Regions from separate parts of the Fictibacillus sp. B-59209 genome, predicted to be linked through region 3. Evidence: riboswitches for the same ligand, from Rfam matches in the RefSeq annotation. Region 3 holds a riboswitch; each other region holds the start of a gene.
What was found. A riboswitch is a leader RNA that binds a small molecule or an ion and turns the genes downstream of it on or off. The one in region 3 is predicted to bind thiamine pyrophosphate.
Positions count from the first base shown of each region.

Region 1: linked by a shared signal. The riboswitch ahead of thiT (energy-coupled thiamine transporter ThiT) and the one ahead of P4361_RS16990 (thiamine phosphate synthase) in region 3 are both predicted to bind thiamine pyrophosphate.
Region 2: linked by a shared signal. The riboswitch ahead of thiD (bifunctional hydroxymethylpyrimidine kinase/phosphomethylpyrimidine kinase) and the one ahead of P4361_RS16990 (thiamine phosphate synthase) in region 3 are both predicted to bind thiamine pyrophosphate.

Region 1 is NZ_JARMMC010000018.1:264,071-266,333, forward strand. Features, by position in the region: gene P4361_RS14160 (thiamine diphosphokinase) at 1-266, opposite strand, end outside; gene thiT (energy-coupled thiamine transporter ThiT) at 263-835, opposite strand; TPP riboswitch at 908-1,015, opposite strand; gene rpe (ribulose-phosphate 3-epimerase) at 1,039-1,686, opposite strand; gene rsgA (ribosome small subunit-dependent GTPase A) at 1,688-2,263, opposite strand, start outside.
Region 2 is NZ_JARMMC010000008.1:343,300-345,562, forward strand. Features, by position in the region: gene P4361_RS07125 (DUF4349 domain-containing protein) at 1-286, shown strand, start outside; gene P4361_RS07130 (IDEAL domain-containing protein) at 336-566, opposite strand; gene P4361_RS07135 (hypothetical protein) at 685-936, opposite strand; TPP riboswitch at 1,091-1,196, shown strand; gene thiD (bifunctional hydroxymethylpyrimidine kinase/phosphomethylpyrimidine kinase) at 1,338-2,144, shown strand; gene thiM (hydroxyethylthiazole kinase) at 2,141-2,263, shown strand, end outside.
Region 3 is NZ_JARMMC010000020.1:108,774-111,036, reverse strand. Features, by position in the region: gene P4361_RS16995 (glycine--tRNA ligase) at 1-1,067, shown strand, start outside; TPP riboswitch at 1,119-1,224, shown strand; gene P4361_RS16990 (thiamine phosphate synthase) at 1,323-1,940, shown strand; gene thiO (glycine oxidase ThiO) at 1,940-2,263, shown strand, end outside.

The DNA.
Region 1 (2,263 bases), on a different contig from region 3:
AGTGCCCAATCAAGGGCCAGCTCTAGATCGGTTTTATCCTTTTCACTGTCATACTCAAATGAAGGAAGGTTAAATGAAGCCATCCACTCACGCTCACTTCTGTTCACAGAATCGAAATCTCCAAATACACAGCCAGGTATGATTCCTTTTTTCAACAAGTAGAATACGCCGCGGTCAACACCCGCCCAGACTGCCTTTTCGCCGGCAAATAAAGAGAGGTCCGGCTGCCTTTCTTCCGGACCTCCTGCTAAAATGATAATTTTCATGCCGCGTTAACAACTCTTGGATCGGTCCTGTGCAGCAGCCGCGGTGCTGTTTTTGTCAAGAAAATAAAAGCTGCTGCAGTGATCAAAGCAACCGGGATCATGTATGAGGCATTATACACAATGGAGTACAGGACAGGGTTCATGCCTTTTGGGGCGTATGATGCAAAGAATATGACTCCTGATACAACATGGGAGGCCAAACGGAGCAGGCTTCCGAAGGCGATGCCTGCCACAATCGCTGAGATCCTCCTTTTAGATTGGCTTGCCGAACTGACTTTAAACACCCCGGCAAATCCAGCCAATAGGAACGCGAGAGGGTAATCCAGGATCAAACCAGCGGGATTGTATCCTGCAGTTCCATCAACCAGGATTTTAACCATCCCGACAATCAGACCAGTTAATACTCCGCCAGGGACCCCTCTGCGGAATGCCATTAAAAAGATTGGCAGCATCTCCAATGAAACTGAGCCTCCATTTGCCCAAAGCCCTTTAAATTGAACAAAACTAAGTATGATAGCCAACGCTGACATCATCGCCACTTCAGTCAAAAACATAATTTTTTTACTCAAATCAATCTCCTCCTAAACTCATTAAGAAAAGAAAAAAGCAACCGGCATGTGAATGACGGTTGCTTAGCGTTAACAACAGCGACTCCACATTCCTACGCAGGCATGATCCTGCTTCAGGTTCAAAGGGTCGGGAGTGTACTCCCCTCTCAGCCCCTGTATGGGACTCCCCCTGTGGTTACTTTTTTCAATTATTCTCTAATATATTATACACCACGAATGGTACGGATTGCACCCTTTATGTCTTTTTGCCCATAAATGGCTGATCCCGCTACAAGTACGGTAGCTCCAGCTTTCTCACAAAGACGGGCAGTCTCTGCATTCACGCCGCCGTCCACCTCAATTTCAACGTTCAAGCCTTGCTCCTTGATCCTCGCAGATAATACTTCAATCTTTGGAAGCACAGCGTGGATGAAGGATTGTCCACCAAAGCCTGGATTTACAGACATGATGAGTACAAGGTCTATATCAGCCAAAATATGCTGAATGGTTTCAACAGGAGTAGCAGGATTTAATACGACCCCTGCCTTTTTTCCCTGCTCTTTAATTAATTGAATGGTCCGATGAAGGTGCGGACATGCTTCAACATGAACAGTAATGATATCAGCACCTGCTTTTGCAAACTCCGGGATATACCGGTCAGGGTTTTCAATCATTAAATGGACATCAAATGTCAGTTCAGTGAGCGGCCTGATTGCTTTAACGACTAAAGGTCCCATCGTAATATTCGGCACAAAATGCCCATCCATCACATCGATATGGATATAATCAGCACCGTTTTCTTCCACTGCCTTAATTTCTTCACCGAGCTTTGAAAAGTCTGCGGAAAGAATGGAAGGCGCAACTTTTACCATGCTAGTACCTCCGTTTTTGATCCTTGATTTCCTGCAAAAATTCAAGATAATGCTCATAGCGGAACGATGGGATCTCTCCCTCTTCCACTGCTTTTTTTACTGCGCATTTCGGTTCAGAGCTGTGAGTGCAGCCGCGAAACTTGCATTGTGATACCCTCTGTTTCATCTCAGGGAAGTTGTAGGAGAGCTCTTCGGTTTCAATTTCTACAAAGTCCAAGGAGCTGAACCCAGGAGTGTCTGCGATCAAGCCCTCTTCAAAAGGAAGGAGTTCAACATGCCTCGTTGTATGTTTTCCGCGTCCAAGATGATCTGATATGTCATTCGTCTCCAGCATGAGTTCAGGCATCAGCGCATTCAAGAGAGACGACTTCCCTACCCCGGACTGTCCTGCGAAGACGCTCGTTTTTCCTTTAAATATCGGTTTGATGTCATCCATGCCGGCAAGCGACATCGCAGAGGTTGGAATGACCTCATAGCCGAGCTTCTTATAAGCAGCGATGTAATTTTCGATTTCCTTCTGATACTCTGCACTTTCAATCAAATCCATCTTCGTAATGCAGATCACCGGCTGAATGCC
Region 2 (2,263 bases), on a different contig from region 3:
AAAAGAACTATCAGGAGTGCAGGAACAAATTGAAAAAATCCAGGGCAGAATAAACTATTTAGAGAATCAAAGCGATTTTTCAACGGTTACGGTCCATTTTGATGTGAAAAATATTGGGACGAAGAACAATAAAGAGCTGAATACCTGGGGAAAGTCAAAGACTTTATTTAAAGAGACGTGGAATAGACTGGTTCATACTATTTCCTATCTTATTATTGCACTCATTGGATTGTCGCCTGTCATTATCCTTTTCGTGGCTATTGGAGGAGCATGGCTTTACTTATGAAGAAAACAGCGTTCAAAAAAAGAAACCAAACCGTAAAAGGTTTGGTTTCTTATCCAAGGAATTTTATATATTCATCTGTCAGTTTCATGAACAGTTTTTCATCACGTTTTTCCAGGGCTTCATCTATTTTTTCTTTATAACGTTTCATCTGATGGGCGTGCAGCGACTCATCAAGGATCATCTGAGCAACCATATTAAAAGCGAACGGGTCATTTTTCTTCTGAAGTTTATATTTCACAAGATCGTTCATGTCTTTATTATACGATGTATTGTCTTTCATGCTCTATTCCTCCTTGAACTTTTTTGCAGAAGCTTGTAGGATTGAAAGCTCATGCGTTAATGGGTTTTTACTAGTATACTTATCAATGGTAATAATAGCAACAGTTTAATCTGAAAATTTAGTTTTTTTCATTTTGCTTCTCAATTTTTAAATCAGCCAGGACTTCATCTATAGAATGGAATTTTTTACTGTCCAGCTGTTCACCGCCTTCCATATCAAATACTTTTAATTCGTAAACATCTTCTGCAGGGTTATATTTGACTTCGACGGGATTGGTGTAATTTCTTGAGAAGGATTCTTCTGTTTGTGAATGACTGTAAACATCTTCTGGATTTTGTTTTAAATTTTGCAGTTTCTCTCTAATATTCATAATTTCTCTCCCTCCAGATTTTCTATCGGGTGTTGTATAAATAATGCCCGTATCCGTTCGTTTTTAAACACAGCAGCCTAACTTTTCGACAAATTTTATCCCTTGTTTGACGCTTTGGCCGCTGTCATATAGGATAGAAATAACATCATACATCGTATACCACTAGGGGAGCTTTGATTTAAAGCTGAGAAAAGAAATGTCTTTGACCCTTTGAACCTGATTCGGTTAATACTGGCGGAGGGAAGTGGCTTAAACTTTTATCAGCATTCATGTTTAAGCCGCCTTCTCTTCAGATGGCGGCTTTTTAGCGGTCGAAGGAGGTCATGTTCAGCTTCAGTGCACAGGGACCTTAACAGAACGGGCCACTTGCGCTCTTCTAGTGGTGAAAGGAGTTCTTCCATATGTTAAAAACACCAAAAGCATTAACAGTTGCAGGATCAGATTCAGGAGGGGGAGCAGGAATCCAGGCCGATTTAAAGACGTTTCAGGAATTGGGAGCCTATGGAATGTCTGTCATCACAGCTGTGACCGCACAGAATACATTAGGTGTTCAGGGGATCCACCCGGTACCTGTTGAGATGATCATGAAGCAGTTAAACAGCATAGAAGAGGATCTTCGTCCTGAAGCTTTAAAAACGGGTATGCTTTTCAGTGCAGAAATTATAGAAGCGGTATCTCATCATATTCGAAAGTATGAATGGAAAAACGTTGTTGTGGATCCTGTAATGATCGCGAAAGGGGGGGCTGACCTTCTGAGAAGGGATGCAGTAGAAGCCCTGAAAAAACAGCTGATTCCTCTAGCCTCGATCCTGACACCGAATATTCCCGAAGCTGAGCAGCTAACTGGAAGAAGCATTTCCACAAAGCAAGACAGGGAGGATGCTGCAAAATTTTTGCATGATTTAGGAGCAGGAATGATCGTGATCAAAGGAGGCCATCTCTCTCATGATAAAGCGCCAGTCGACTTGTTTTATGATGGCGAGAAGATGCATGAGCTGGAAGGAAGAAGGATTGATACACCGCAAACCCATGGAACCGGCTGTACGTTTGCAGCTGCCATTGCTGCTGAACTGGCACTTGGAAAAACCCCGTTTCATGCTGTAAAAACAGCGAAAACTTTTATTCAGGAAGCAATCAGCCACCCGCTTCATATTGGCAGCGGGCATGGGCCGACAAACCATTGGGCATACAGGAGGAATCAGGCATGAACGAACTGAGTGTGCTTTTAGAAGACATTAGAAAGAAAAAACCTCTGATTCATCACATCACTAACCAAGTAACGATGAATTTTTTAGCGAACGGCATCTTGGCAGCTGGAGGAAGCCCG
Region 3 (2,263 bases):
CACTTGCTGAAAAAGGAATCGAGAAGATTGTTGACGGGCTTTCTTTCGATGAAATGGAAAAGTTGATTGAAGAGCAAAACATCGCATGTCCGGATTGTGATGCGCACGACTTTACATCTATCCGCCAGTTTAACCTGATGTTTAAAACGTTCCAGGGTGTAACGGAATCCAGCACGAACGAAATCTATCTTCGTCCCGAAACAGCCCAAGGGATCTTTGTAAACTTTAAAAACGTGCAGCGTACGATGAGAAAGAAATTGCCGTTCGGGATCGCTCAGGTCGGCAAAAGCTTCCGTAACGAGATCACACCTGGTAACTTCACGTTCCGTACCCGTGAGTTCGAACAGATGGAGCTAGAGTTCTTCTGCAAGCCTGGCGAAGAACTGAAATGGTTTGATTTCTGGAAGCATTATGCTCACGATTTCTTATTGAATCTTGGCATGAAACAGGATAAGCTTCGCCTGCGTGACCATGAATCCGAAGAGCTTTCCCACTACAGCAACGCTACGACAGATTTTGAATACCAGTTCCCGTTTGGCTGGGGAGAGCTTTGGGGCATTGCATCCCGTACTGATTTTGACCTTAAGCGCCACAGCGAGCACTCTGGTGAAGACTTTAACTATATCGATCAAGAAACGAATGACCGTTACATCCCTTATTGCATCGAGCCTTCACTTGGCGCAGACCGTGTAACACTTGCGTTCTTGATCGACGCGTTTGAAGAGGAAGAGCTTGAAGGCGGAGATACAAGGGCTGTTCTTCACTTGCATCCAGCTCTTGCGCCGTTTAAAGCAGCAGTGCTTCCTTTATCGAAAAAGCTTTCTGAAGAAGCAAGAGAAGTATTTGCCGGTCTTGCCAGCGACTTCATGGTCGATTATGATGAAACAGGCTCCATCGGAAAACGTTACCGCAGACAGGATGAAATCGGAACTCCTTTCTGTATTACGTATGATTTTGATTCTAAAGAAGATCAGCAGGTAACGGTACGTGACCGCGACACAATGGAACAGGTCCGCATGCCGGTATCAGAGCTTCGATCCTTCCTGGAATCGAAAATCAAATTTTAATCTCTTTACATTTTTAACCTGAATGGTAAGATGAAGTTAATTAAATAACTCTAGCAACACTGGGGGAGCCTTTGCCGGCTGAGACTGAACAACCTGTTCTAAACCCTTTGAACCTGATCTGGATGATGCCAGCGTAGGGAAGTGGAATCCGCACTGTAGGACACATACAGCTGCTGTTGATTAGAAAACAGATAATCAGCCACTCTTTTCTGCGAAAAGGGTGGCTTTTTTGTATGGGAAAAAGGAGGATGCAAGGTGGGGAAATTCGAGTTTCATGTAATGACAAATGGAAGGAAACAGCCTGACGAAATCATCTCGGCCGCATCCATCCTGGCTCCATATGTGACGTGCATACATATCAGGGAAAAAGACAGAAGTGCCAGTGAGATTTTTAATCTGGCAGAGAGATTGAAGAGAGCTGGATTGGGCCGGGAGCAGATCTATATCAATGACCGTGTGGATGTAGCCGTTGCTGCGGGAGCTGAAGGCGTTCACTTAAAAGGCTCCAGTCTTGATCCGGAAATCGTACACCGCTATTTTAGCAGGCTGAGAATCGGCCAATCCGTTCATTCCATAGATGAAGCGCTCTATGCTGAAGAGAAAGGAGCTCATTATTTGTTTTACGGACACGTTTTTAGAACAGGAAGCAAAAAAGGGAGCGATCCGCGGGGTCTGGATCAATTGCGGGAGGTTGCTGAAGCGGTCACTGTTCCAGTTATCGCCATCGGAGGGGTTACACCAAGTAATACTAGTGAACTCATAAAAGCGGGAGCAAAAGGAATCGCCGTCATGTCGGGGATCTGGTCGGCGGCAGATCCGGGTTTAGAAGCGAAAGGCTATGCGGAAGCACTTAAGAAGGAGGAGATGTCATAATGCCCAGGCACTATGATGTGATAATTGCTGGCGGGGGGATAATCGGCTGTGCCATTGCTTACTATTTGCGCAAACATACAGAGTATACCGTGCTTGTGATTGAAAAGAACCGAATAGGCAGTGAAGCTTCATCGGCCGCTGCAGGAATGCTTGGAGCGCAGGCAGAACTGAATGAGGCAGGGCCGCTCTACACGATGGCCCGTGAGAGCAGGAGTCTTTTTCCTGAGTTAAACAGGGAACTGAAGGAAATCAGCGGGATTGACATTGAGTTTATAGACAAAGGGCTGTTTAAAGCGGCAAAAAATGAAAAGGAAAGCCTCCGA